3 regions of the Aeribacillus sp. FSL K6-1305 genome follow, and region 1 is predicted to be linked to each of the others. Evidence: riboswitches for the same ligand, from Rfam matches in the RefSeq annotation. Region 1 holds a riboswitch; each other region holds the start of a gene.

Region 1 (4,283 bases):
ACTAACAGTCCTTCCGCTTGAACTTGATAAGCTTCTGCCAATTGTTGGAATGTGACGCCGCCTGTAACGGAGAGCGTTTTAGTCGTTGGCCCCATTGATCCTGCCACAAAACGAGGCCAATCCGGTGTTGAATATTTTTCTGCAGCGCGCTTTGCAATCTCAGCTGCTTTTTTATTTATTTCAAAAGCAAGGTGCCCCAAGTTATATTCCTCGAGGACGATGCTTGTACCGCCAAACGTATTTGTCTCGATAATATCAGCGCCTGCTTCAAGGTACGCTTCATGAATACGGACAATCGTTTCAGGGGAAGTGATGTTTAAATATTCGTTGCATCCTTCATATTCTTCACCGCCAAAATCTTTCGCAGATAATTCTGCAGCTTGAATCATTGTTCCCATGGCTCCGTCTAGTATTAAAATTTTTTTCTCCAGCTGTTCCTTTATGTTATACATGGGAAATCTTCCTTTCTCGTTTTGCCTTTTCTTTTTTATGAATGTATTCCGTCAGCTCGACTGTCATCTCATAATGCAAAAACGGAGTGATTAAGTAAATGCCGTTAAACAGGTCAAATGCTGCGTCAATAAGCGATTTTGCAATGGCAAGTCCTTCTCGTTTTCCCTTTTCTTTATCATTGCCTGCTTTTTGCATCTGTTCGCGAATCGAATCGGACAATTTAATGCCTGGCACTTCGTTATGAATAAATTCAGCATTGCGGCTGCTTATTAACGGCATAATCCCGAGATATATCGGAACATTCAGATGTTTTGTTGCTTCATATACTTCTTCGATCAGCTTCTCCGAGTAGAGCGGCTGCGTAATAAAATAATCGGCTCCGCAGCTGATTTTTTTCTCAAGTCTCTGAACTGCGCGATCAAGATGTCTTACGTTCGGATTGAAGGCGGCGGCTACAGTAAAGTTTGTTTTTTGACCAAGTGATTTTCCGGAGTATGACAAACCTTCATTAAATTGCTTAATTAAGCTGATTAAATCAAACGATGATAAATCATAGACAGAGGTTGCACCCGGAAAATCACCGATTTTGGACGGGTCGCCGGTGACCGCTAAAATATCGTGCAGGCCAAGCGTATGCAGCCCCATTAAATGGGATTGAATGCCGATTAAATTTCTGTCACGACATGTTAAATGAACGAGCGGGCGAAGCTGGAAACGGCTTTTCACAATATTTGCGCAAGCAACATTGCTGATTCTTGGTGTAGCAAGGGAATTATCCGCAAGCGTAATTGCATCAATCCCCGCTTTTTTCAACGCTTTTGCTCCTGTTAAAAATTTTTCCAAGCCGAGCGTTTTCGGCGGGTCCAATTCTACAATCACTGAGCGTCTGTTTTTTGCAATATCTGGGAGAGGAGTTTCTTGACTTTCTTTCATAGGTAAAGCATGAATTGGAACATTTCGTTCTTTTACTTCTTTCTCTGTGACAGGAGGGAGGTTTGATACAGCTTCAGCCATTGCCCGAATATGTTTCGGCGCGGTTCCGCAGCATCCGCCGAGAAGCCGGACACCTTGTTTTCGGAATTGAAGAGCCGCTTCATAAAAATAGTGTTCATCTGATTCATAAACTAATCTTCCGTTTTCATACCTTGGCAGGCTGCCGTTTGGAAAAGCGGATAAAAAGGCATGTTCAAACAGCGGCACTTCTTCCAGAGATTGCAGCATATGATAAGGGCCTAAACGGCAATTGAGGCCGACAATATCTGCACCAAGTTCTTCAAGCATTTTCAAACCGTCTGCCAATCTTGTTCCATTTTGAAAGACGCCTTGTTCGTGCAAAGAAACATTTGTGATAATGGGCAAATCCGTTTCTTTTCTAGCTATTTGCAAAACGGTTTTCAGTTCTTCCAAGTCGTAATAGGTTTCTAAAATAATGCCATCTACGTTTTCGGATAAAAGGACATGAAGCTGCTCGCGAAAATTTTCGGCAATGTCAGATAGCGTGAAGGCGCTTTTTTGAAACGAACGGATGCCGCCGATTGTTCCGATGACATACCCTTTGTTTTCCGCTTTTTGTAACGCCCTCTTTGCAAGTTCAACCCCTTTTTGGTTGATGATCTTTATATCATCTTCCAGCCCATATCTGGCAAGCTTTATGCGATTGGCGCCGTATGTATTTGTTTGAATAACAGTTGCGCCTGCGTCTAAATAGGCTGAATGAATCCGTTCTATTTCTTCCGGTTTTGAAACGTTTAGCTCATCAAAGCATCTGTCTATTCCGAATGAGTATAGTAGAGTCCCCATTGCTCCGTCGGCAATTAATATATGATTCTGTAAATCTTGTAAAAGCCCCATAAAAAGTCCTCCAATCAAATGAAATAGGCGCCTGCAAGGAGGCGAACACCTATATAAAAAAGAAAAGCCTTCTAATAAGAAGAAGACTTTTTCTTGAACATTTTCCCCTTCTTCTTATCTTCCGAGCGCAAATTTACGCATCGCTGGATTTAGCACCTTGGTACCCAAAGTTTTTGGGTAATCCGGTTGCTGAAGGTTCATCGGGCCAGTCCCTCCGCTTCTCTTGATAAGAACGCTTTACCGTATGAAATTTTAAAACAACGGATTAATCCTAATTTAACGAATTTTATCAAAATAATCAATATAAAATTTCAATTTTGTGAACAGGGCAAAGCTAGCGAAAATTAATAAATTGTACGTCGATCGGCAAGTCGGCGCTTTTCACAGCTGCAATCACTTTTTGCAAATCGTCCTTGCTTTTGCCGCTTACCCGGACTTGGTCGTCTTGAATTTGGCTTTTTACTTTTAGCCCGGTATTTTTGATCAGCGCATTGATCTTTTTCCCGTTTTCTTTGTCAATTCCGTTGACAAGTTTGGCTCTTTGTCTGACAGTGCCTCCTGAAGCCTTTTCGATTTTCCCGTACTGAATATTCTTGGTTGCGACACCGCGTTTAATCATTTTGCTTACTAATACATCTTTTAGTTGATTCAGCTTATATTCATCGTCAGAGATTAGCACAAGCTCATCTTTTTCTAGGGATATATCGCTTTTAGATCCTTTGAAATCATATCTGTTTACAATTTCTTTTTTCGCCATTTGAATGGAATTGTTCACTTCGGCAATATCCACTTTTGAGACGATGTCAAATGAATTCTCCTTAGCCAACTTTTTACCTCCAATAACGTTATTTACATTCATTATAGTGAATGTCGTTCAGTTGAACAACTCTTTTAGGGGTTCCTCGCAAATTAAATGAAAAAACCGTTACTTAAAGCAACGGCAAGGAAATTAATATCTGCTTAAATGCAATTAAGCTAAAGATGTCGCTTTAGAACATTTAGGGGAAAGAAAGTCTTGTAAGTTTTTTACTGCTTCGAGCGAATCTTCTCCTTCAGCGCTGATGACTACATGACCTTCTAAAAAGGCGGAAAAACCGAGCATGCTTAAAACGCTTTTCGCATTTAATTGGAGCTTTTTTGTTTGGAATAAAATGTAGCTGTTAAATTTAATCGCTTCATGGACAAGGGAAATGACATATTCCGGCTCCATCTCTTTTGTAAGATACACGGAAATTTCATGTTTCTTCATTGTGCCACCTCTTGTATACTTATTTTACAATATCTTACATTAATAAAGGATAGATTCCCACATGTTTGTCATTTCCTCTTACATATAAAAAAATGACCTCCGCTTTCGAATATGGAAACGTTTTGGATTTCTCTGTTTTTTAATGAAATGAATGGCCTAATCAAATTGAAAGTTATTGCCCCGCCCATGTTTTATTAGACAAAAATGAAAACAAAAGCTAGAGAAAAGATGCATACTGCAAGATAAGAAAGCGTCTTTTTCTTTCAGAACGTCCGGATAGAAGAGGTGGAAGACTCGCCTTTAGAGATATTTCAAAAAAAGAAAAAGCCCGACAGGCGGGCATTATAAATGATCCGTTTTCTTTGAGTATTGCCGTTTTCCAAGCTCTCGATTTTTTTCCTTCAATAGATTTTTTTCGTGTCGTTTTGCATTGTTGTCTACAGCTTTTTTATCATTATCGCTTGTTTTGGACATTCAGGAAGCTCCTTTCAATACTGTTATATACTTATGATTTCCATGAAGCTTCTTGAATATGTTTATTTAGAAAAAATACAGCAAGGGTGCCGGGGCCAGAGTGTGCACCAATGACAGCACCGATCGTATGGATGATAATTTCTTTTGGATGAAACGTTTCTTCAATTAATTGTTTTAATTCGAGAGCTGCTTCTTCATCATCACCATGGCTGATGGCGATTGTCTGTTCACTCAATCCGTCTCCACGCTCTTCCAT
Region 2 (4,283 bases), on a different contig from region 1:
CCTGAGCCTTGGGCTTCATTATTAATAAAAGACGGGGCGAAAGTGATTGTCGATACGAAAGATATCGCCTATGGCACAACGCTTCCGAACACTGTTTTAGTGACGAGCAACAAATTTATTAAAGAAAATAAAGATTTAGTTCAAAATATTGTCAAAGCCCACAAAAAAGCAGTCGACTTCATCAATAAAAACAAAGAGGAAGCACGCGATATTGCCATTCAATCGATTAAAGAAATAACAAATCAAGAGCTTGACCCAGAAATTATCGACAGCGCTTGGGAACGTGTCCGCTATACAACCGAAGTGGATGAAAAAGTTCTTCAAGACTTTTCTAACTCTTCTTATGACTTGAAATTTTTAAAAGAAAAACCGGATCTTAAAGGTCTTGTAGATACAAGCTTTTTGAATTAAGTAATAAACCCCCTATACAGAAGCTTTTTGATATTATGCGGCTTCTGGATAGGGGGGTTATTTTGTTGATGTAAATTCAAGATGAAGCAGTTGTTAAAACAGGGCTTATCCCAAAAGTTGTTTATGACTATGCCTGTATATTGGGATTCTGTTGTTGTGAGAGCTTTTTATTCAAATCGCTCGAATAAGCTCCCGTTTTTTCACATTGTTTGGAGCTGTCCAGAAAGTCAAAATCCATTGAAAACGAAAGATTATAAACATTGATATATCAACATTTCTAAAACATTAAAGGGGCGTCTATAAGCCGGAAAATCGACTTATTAGACAGCGCCTATATGAATTTCAATTTCTCCATTTGGGCTTTAGGCTGTATTTTTCAAGCACGCTCTATTAAACCAGTTTCTTCTTGCTTCCAAATCTTACTCCAAGTTTTAAACATGCCTTGTTCGTCCGTCTTATCTACTTGGAAAACTTTATATTTCGTGTTGCTCGGGATTTCAATTAAAAGCTTCCCCATTATTTTCTTCAATTGCAATGCTTAATAAATAATCTCCTCTGTAGTCGCTTTCATAATCATAATAAATTCCGTACACATTGTTTTGATGATGTTCCAGTTTTTAGAAAGCGTTTTCTCACATAATTTTGATTTGCCCCATCATTTGCTCGTCATGAAAATTATTGGTTCGTATGCTGTCGATTATATACAGCATCATAAACAGTCTTTCCTTTCCATAATATTGATAAAAAAGAGAAGGCGCATCAGTAAAGAATGTTCAGCAAATTTTCCAACGGCACGTTTATGTTCATCTTTTTTGCTTCCCAGCTTCACCTGCAAAACAAATATCGCATCTTCGTTTTCTGTTCAGTTGCTTTATGGAGTACGGGTTCGTTTGACAGAAGTTGGCGAAAAATTTATCAAACGATTAGTTTGCCAATTCAATCGTTTCATTCACTGTTTATTAAATACTCTTAAAATTTTCCAATTCCTCTAAAGAAGATCACCTCGTTCACAATTTTTCTTAAAAATACGACAGCTTCCGAATTGGATATTTGCATTTTAAAATCAATTCAAAATTTAGGAAGCCTCAGGGGAAAATAAAACCACTTCATTGAAATGATGGAGGATCAAAGGTGATCCATACAAAAAAATTTCCCTTTTGGCTTTCGCAAAAAAACATTTCAAGAATCGACGGATTATTTAAAGAAAGTTCTTATTTTTCTTTAGTTTTACTGAAAATAAATCAAAGTTATCGGAATTGTTGGCAGGAAACGTCTTGAATTTTTTTTAAAACTGAGGTAAAGTTATACCTATCAAAAGTTCATATCGGAATTCTTATCGAGAGAGGCGGAGGGAACTGGCCCGAAGAAGTCTCAGCAACCGGTACAAGGACGGCGGCATGATAACCTTTGTACCAAGGTGCTAAATCCAGCAAGCATTTTGCCGTAAGATATGCTTGGAAGATAAGAAGGAGCCAAACAATAAACGCCTTCTTCTTATGAAGAGGGCGTTTTATTTTTAAAGCCTCCTCTACAGGCAATGAAAGCAGCACATTTTTACTAACTAAAAAAGGAGGAAAGTCAAAGATGAATATTGAAACAGTTTTGGCCCAATTAGGAAATCGAAGTGAAGCTCTTACAGGAACAGTAAGCGCCCCCATTTATTTGTCCACAGCCTACCGGCATAAAGGAATAGGTGAATCAACAGGTTATGATTACACTCGGACAAAAAATCCAACGAGAGAGCTTGTCGAGGACGCCATAGCCAAATTGGAGGGAGCCGATCAAGGATTTGCATTTTCTTCCGGAATGGCAGCGATTCAGACGATTATGGCTTTATTTAAAAGTGGAGATGAACTGATCGTTTCAAAAGATTTATATGGCGGGACATACCGCTTGTTTGAAGAAGAGTGGCGCAAATACGGTCTTTCCTTCCACTATGACGATTTTACGTCTCGCGAATATACGGAATCATTAATAAACGAAAATACTAAAGCGATTTTTCTAGAAACGCCCACTAATCCGCTTATGCAGGAAACATCGATTTCCTCGTTGGCGGAATTGGCCCGGAAGCACAATTTGCTGCTGATCGTTGACAATACGTTCTACACACCTGTTTTGCAGCGTCCGATTGAAGAAGGAGCGCATATCGTGATTCACAGCGCAACGAAATATTTAGGCGGTCACAACGATGTCCTTGCCGGCCTGGTCTGTGCAAAAGGGAAAGAAATTTGCGAAAAATTAGCCATGCATCAAAATGCAATTGGTGCGGTATTATCTCCTTTTGATTCGTGGCTGCTGCTTAGAGGAATGAAAACTTTATCATTGAGAATGGCCAAACATCAGGAAAATGCAAGGAAGCTGGCGGCATATTTAAAAGAGCTTCCTGAAATTGATGATGTATTATATCCTGGCAGAGGCGGAATGCTTTCCTTCCGTGTGAAAAAAGAAGAATGGGTCAACCCGTTTTTGCAGAATCTGAAATTAATCTGTTTTGCGGAAAGCCTTGGAGGGGTAGAAAGCTTTATAACGTATCCAGCTACCCAAACACATGCGGACATTCCGGAAGAAATCCGAATTCAAAACGGTGTATGCAACCGGCTTCTCCGTTTTTCTGTAGGGATTGAAAGCGTGGAGGATTTGAAGGAAGATCTCAAGCAGGCATTGCAAGCAGCTGCGAAAGGGGATTTACTAAATGCATGACCAATGGAGCTTTCAAACAAAATTGATTCATAATAAACATAAGGTTGACCCGACAACTGGTGCTGTCAGCGTGGCGATTCAGCAAGCGTCAACGTTTCATCAGCAAACATTGGATGAATCTCCTGAATTTGACTACAGCCGTTCAGGAAATCCAACACGAAAAGCGTTGGAAGAGGCGATTGCCGAACTGGAAGGCGGAGTGAGAGGCTTTGCGTTTGCTTCTGGGATGGCCGCTATATCAACAGCTTTTCTTTTACTTTCTTCCGGTGATCATGTTTTGGTCACAGAAGATGTGTACGGCGGAACATACCGGATCGTTGCCGATGTTTTATCGCGCTTTGGCATTGAATATACGTTTGTCGATATGACGGACCTTGATGCCGTAAAAGCAAATATACGTCCGAACACAAAAGTGATTTACATTGAAACGCCCTCGAATCCGCTGTTAAAAGTGACGGACATTCGAGCAATTGTGCAGCTTGCAAAAGAAAACGGCTGTTTAACATTTGTTGATAATACATTTATGACTCCGGCTTTGCAAAGGCCTCTCGATTTAGGGGCCGATATTGTTTTACATAGTGCAACAAAATTTTTGGCAGGTCATAGCGACTGTTTGGCAGGACTGGCAGTTGTGAAAGATGAAAAGCTTGGCGAAGCGCTTTACAAACTTCAAAATGCCTTCGGCGCTGTTCTCGGCCCGCATGATTGCTGGCTTGTATTAAGAGGGTTAAAAACACTTCATGTGCGGCTGGATCAATCCGTCAAAACAGCTTCTCAATTAGCAGAATTTTTGAAAAAGCACCCTGCCATTAAAAAAGTGTACTATCCAGGTCTTCACGATCACCCAGGGTCAGATATTCATTTGCGGCAAAGTGTCAACGGTGGAGCGGTTTTATCGTTTGAACTAGAAGATGAAAAAGCGGTCAAGATTCTTGCTGATCATGTTCAGCTGCCTGTTTTTGCAGTCAGCCTTGGTGCAGTTGAATCGATCTTGTCGTATCCAGCTAAAATGTCCCATGCCGCGATGCCGAAAGAAGAACGGATCAAAAGAGGGATAACCGATGGTCTTCTTCGATTAAGCGTAGGGCTAGAAAATTTTGAAGACTTAAAAAATGATTTGGAGTCTGGTCTTTCTACTGTTTTGGCCTATCAATAAATTTTTTCTTACCTTA
Region 3 (4,283 bases), 1.7 Mb from region 1:
TCATTTAAAAGATATTTCTCTTTTAAATGCTCTGGTAATTTGGCAATATCCCATTGCTCGTAAATAACACCTTGTTGATTTAAAAATGAAATCACTTCCTCTTGATTGCTGATAACTTCGTTTGTTCCTTGAATTTTAATCGTTGTCATGTAAAATACCTCCTTAAAATGTTTAATTATTTAAAGCTCCTGTACTCGCAAGGAGACCGGCTTTTGCTTGAATAAGAGCAAGCTGATACTGAAATAAAAATTCACAAGCTTCTAAAATTTTCTTTGCTTCAAAGCCATCTTTTCCCCATACAGTAATTCCGTGGTTGCGAATAAGAACTGCCCCTTTATCCTCCTTCACGAAATCGCCCAAAGTGCTTGCTAATGTAGGAATATGGGCATAATTATAAATAATCGGAATCTGTAATTCTGCATCTTCCTCCCAGCGGTCAAACGCTTTTATCAGTTCTTGTCCTTGAAATACAATTTTCCCAGCGTCACCATAAAGTTCAGAGATGACATTATTTGCAACCGTATGTACATGCAGGCTGCAGCCGGCTTTGCTTCTTTTATATATTTCGCAATGCAATAGCGTTTCTGCCGAAGGCTTCAGCTGTGTTGCGCCTACAGGATTTCCTTCTCCATCAACAAGCAAAAAATCTTCCTTCGTTTTTTTTCGTTTATCTTTGCCGCTTGCGGTCACAAGAAACTGAAGCGGGGAATCTTGAACTTTTATGGCTAAATTGCCGCTTGTCCCCATAAACCAATCCCTCGCAGCAAGCTCCTCTTTAATCTCCGCAAGCTCATGAACACGAGTTAAAACGACACTCATTTTGCGCCACCTTTTTCTTCTATGAAATTTGTTTTGTTTATTGTCTTCTCTAAAATGTCAATACAGTCGTAAAATGTTTCGAAAGATTGATAAGGAATAGAAAATTCTTGACATTTTTTTGATAAATAATCACGTGCAATAACTGTATCTGCAATCTTCGCGGCTTCTAAATCTGTGACGGAATCCCCGATGATGATGGAATGAGTGTCAGCATTTGCAATTTGCCGAATAATTGTCGGTTTGCAGCACCCACAATTTTGGTTGGGACATTTTTCATCACACGTATAAGGCCAATGAATGGTGATCGTTTCTCCGCTAAAATCCGCTTTATTGCAAAACAGTGCGGTAATAGAATCAAAAGGCTGCAACAGCGGTTTAATAAAAAAATCGATTCCGCCGCTGACAATGTATAAAGGAATGTTCATGTTTTTCGCATAATGAACAAAGTCGCGAAATCCTTCCCTTATTTCTGCAGTTTCTAAAATATAGTGAATGATGTCACCCTTTAAAGAAGATGGAAGAAGTGCAAACATCTTGCCGACTCCTTCCTGAATACTAATCGACTGGGAAAGGACGCCATCCTTCAATTGCTCCCACTCTTTTGGAGCGAAACGCTTCATGATGCTAACGATGTTATCTTTTTTTGTCACCGTTCCATCAAAATCACAAAATATTACTGGCTTCAATTGGACGGTGCCTCCTTCCATCCCCAGAGCCGAATTGCTTCTTGTAATTCTATGTCTTCAGCTGCTTCATTAAGGGGAACACCCCGGGAAACAGCGTCAACTGCCTGACGGAAAGCTTTTCCTCCACCCTGAGCACCTTGCGGGTGACCGTGAACACCGCCTCCTGCATTAATGACACAATCTTTTCCAAAATCATGAATTAAAATGGGAACAAGACCCGGGTGAATGCCAGCAGATGGAACAGGAAAAACTGGTTTTAAAACTGATTCCTTCACCAATTCTTCTTTCACTTTTAAAACTTTGTCACGCTCCAATGCAACGCTGCCATATGGTGAAGGGAACAACGAAAAATCTGCTCCAGCAATTCTTATCAATTTTCCAAGCAATAAGGAATGAGAGAGCCCATATTTTTCGGATGAAGTAAACGATCCGCTAAACGCCGGATGAGCCATAATTGGGAGGGCGATTTCATCATCTTCCCTTAATGCTTGCAGCACATCGAGTCCATATGTAAAAACATTAAATAGCAAAATATCGGCACCTAATTCTTTTGCTTTTCTTGCCTTATCTTTCAATTCAAATGTTTTTCCCGTCAAATTGACCGCATACAAAGTTCGGTGTCCCTTTTCTTGATACACGTTATCAAGAACTTTTTTGCCTTCCTTTATTCTTGTTTCAAATGATGTGAGCGAATTTTCAAAAAGTATTTCATCATCCTTTACTAAGTCGACGCCCCCGAGAGCCTGCTCCCGCAATTGGGCAAGAAGGTAATCCATATCACGTCCAATTACACCTTTAAAGATGCTCATCACTAACGGTCTGTCGTAAACGCCAAGTTTTTCTCGTAACCCCTGAATTCCAAATCGAGGACCTGGAAAATACCGAAAGATCTCATCGTCAAACTGCAAATCTAGTAATTTTATTTCTCCATCTAGTGATAATTTTCCAAAAGTTGTCGTTAAGATGGCAGGAATGTCTTTAGAAAAGTTTTCTCCCGGAAAGCGAATGTGAAGCTGTGCAATCGTTTTGCCGGAGGATGGATCCTCGCCTGTTTCTTTTATCTCAACCACTTGTCCTTTATGCTTTTTTAACTGCTCTTGCACTAAAAGAGGAAGGTCAGTCCACGAACCTACCGTTAATCCAAGAGCAATGTCTTCTGCTTTTTTTTCTAAATCTTCTCGTTTCGCAATGATTTGGTATACTGCTGTTACGTGACCCATTTTTTCAATCCTCTTCATTCAGATTTTTTTATATAAATAAAACCTCTTCAATAAGAAGAGGTTTTTTGTCAAAACAACTTCTTATCTTTCAACATCTCTGTTGGGAGAATTAGCACCGTGCTCATCATATGAGTCGGTTGCCGGGCTTCATTGGGCTCATCCCTCCACCTGCTCTTGATAAGAGTTTTATTATTAACTTTATAATTCTTATTCGTTTACTTGGATTATACCACTATCCTTCCCCTCTGTCAACACTTTTTTACATCATATTCGATTCAAATTCGCTTACATTTTTCTGATGGCATGCTACAATTATTTAATGGTGCAGTTTACAATTTGAGGTATTTACCGGAACTTGAGGTTGAGCCAAAACAGGAAAGCCTAAAAAAAGAGGACGAAAAAAGAAGGTACAACATCTTTTTAACGTCTTCCGATCGCATCATGCTAGATTACTAGACTTAGAAAAACTGGTTGAATTACGCAATTATAACGTTACTGGTTATCGTGAGACAATTTGTTTCTTGTACCGTTATTGGTTATGTTGCTTTTTGAATGATCCAGAAGAAGCCTTAAAACAAACGCTAACGTTTAATTTACAGTTTAATGAGCCTTTAAGAAGATCCACCAGAAGCGCTGAAAAGGCCTATTATGCACGGAATAACGAAGAAGCAAACCGAATAGCCAGAGAAAAAGGGTATCCTGGCGCTGGATATAATATCAGCAATAAAAAATTAATTGAATGGTTAGATATAACAGAGGACGAACAACGCCATTTAAGCACGATTATAGATGCGAATGAAAAGCGGAGAAGGAAACAAAAACGCCGGGAAATGGGCGTAAAAAGCCGTGAGGAGTATTTAAAAGAACAGCGCAATAAAACGGATAAGAACTTAGAAAAACTTAGACAAGCAATTGAGTTGAATCCTGATTTCTCGAATTACAAATTAGCTAAATTGCTAGGAATAAGTGAATCGTATGTAAGGAAAGGATGTTATATGTTATTTACTGGAACGGATGATTTAATTAAAAACGAGGATCGATCAATTAAAGAACATGATGTTTTATATTTTAGAATTAAACCTTTATCTTCACAAAAAATGGAAGGGTTAGTGGTGTACTTTCAACCCCATTGATGAAATTAAACCGTTTCTCAACTGAACAATTAATAGAAGTTTCATATAAAGTTAGGGAAATCCACGGTATGGTACACAAATGGATACCAGAGACAGTTATTGATGATACATTTATTAAGCAATATGTTGAATCATTTACTGTTGCCTTTGAACAGGAAATCACTGTACTTCCAAGGACATTTTTACGTGAATTTATATTCGTATTAGACGCTGCAAAAGAGGGGAACGATGTCCATTCTCTTTTAAATTATTAGTCCTAGTACTGTAGAAAGAATTAAACTGGATTTAAGTCAGTATTTTGGACACCAATAAGTGAAATTTAATTTTGATCTCATTGACATCGCTTGTCGCTTGACATGGAGCCTCTGCGGGCGTGGTGTTATGCGAAGGGTGAAAGGGGCAATGAATTCTTTCGCATGGCAAAT

What was found. A riboswitch is a leader RNA that binds a small molecule or an ion and turns the genes downstream of it on or off. The one in region 1 is predicted to bind S-adenosylmethionine.
Region 2: it holds a riboswitch for S-adenosylmethionine, as region 1 does, so the genes downstream of both, NST97_RS18770 (methionine biosynthesis PLP-dependent protein) here and NST97_RS18265 (bifunctional homocysteine S-methyltransferase/methylenetetrahydrofolate reductase) in region 1, are expected to answer to the same signal.
Region 3: it holds a riboswitch for S-adenosylmethionine, as region 1 does, so the genes downstream of both, NST97_RS10075 (2,3-diketo-5-methylthiopentyl-1-phosphate enolase) here and NST97_RS18265 (bifunctional homocysteine S-methyltransferase/methylenetetrahydrofolate reductase) in region 1, are expected to answer to the same signal.

What each region holds. Positions count from the first base shown of each region.
Region 1 covers NZ_JBBOQV010000002.1:1,733,850-1,738,132, forward strand. Annotated here, with positions in the region: gene metH (methionine synthase) at 1-452, opposite strand, end outside; gene NST97_RS18265 (bifunctional homocysteine S-methyltransferase/methylenetetrahydrofolate reductase) at 445-2,304, opposite strand; SAM riboswitch class I at 2,416-2,537, opposite strand; gene NST97_RS18270 (YajQ family cyclic di-GMP-binding protein) at 2,639-3,130, opposite strand; gene NST97_RS18275 (HPr family phosphocarrier protein) at 3,275-3,553, opposite strand; gene NST97_RS18280 (DUF3941 domain-containing protein) at 3,896-4,027, opposite strand; gene NST97_RS18285 (DegV family protein) at 4,059-4,283, opposite strand, start outside.
Region 2 covers NZ_JBBOQV010000004.1:11,209-15,491, reverse strand. Annotated here, with positions in the region: gene NST97_RS18780 (aliphatic sulfonate ABC transporter substrate-binding protein) at 1-411, shown strand, start outside; gene NST97_RS18775 (hypothetical protein) at 788-946, opposite strand; SAM riboswitch class I at 1,742-1,879, shown strand; gene NST97_RS18770 (methionine biosynthesis PLP-dependent protein) at 1,996-3,111, shown strand; gene metC (cystathionine beta-lyase) at 3,104-4,267, shown strand.
Region 3 covers NZ_JBBOQV010000002.1:37,019-41,301, forward strand. Annotated here, with positions in the region: gene NST97_RS10060 (1,2-dihydroxy-3-keto-5-methylthiopentene dioxygenase) at 1-149, opposite strand, end outside; gene NST97_RS10065 (methylthioribulose 1-phosphate dehydratase) at 172-819, opposite strand; gene NST97_RS10070 (2-hydroxy-3-keto-5-methylthiopentenyl-1-phosphate phosphatase) at 816-1,505, opposite strand; gene NST97_RS10075 (2,3-diketo-5-methylthiopentyl-1-phosphate enolase) at 1,502-2,725, opposite strand; SAM riboswitch class I at 2,804-2,909, opposite strand; gene NST97_RS10080 (hypothetical protein) at 3,274-3,858, shown strand; gene NST97_RS10085 (BREX system ATP-binding domain-containing protein) at 3,858-4,112, shown strand.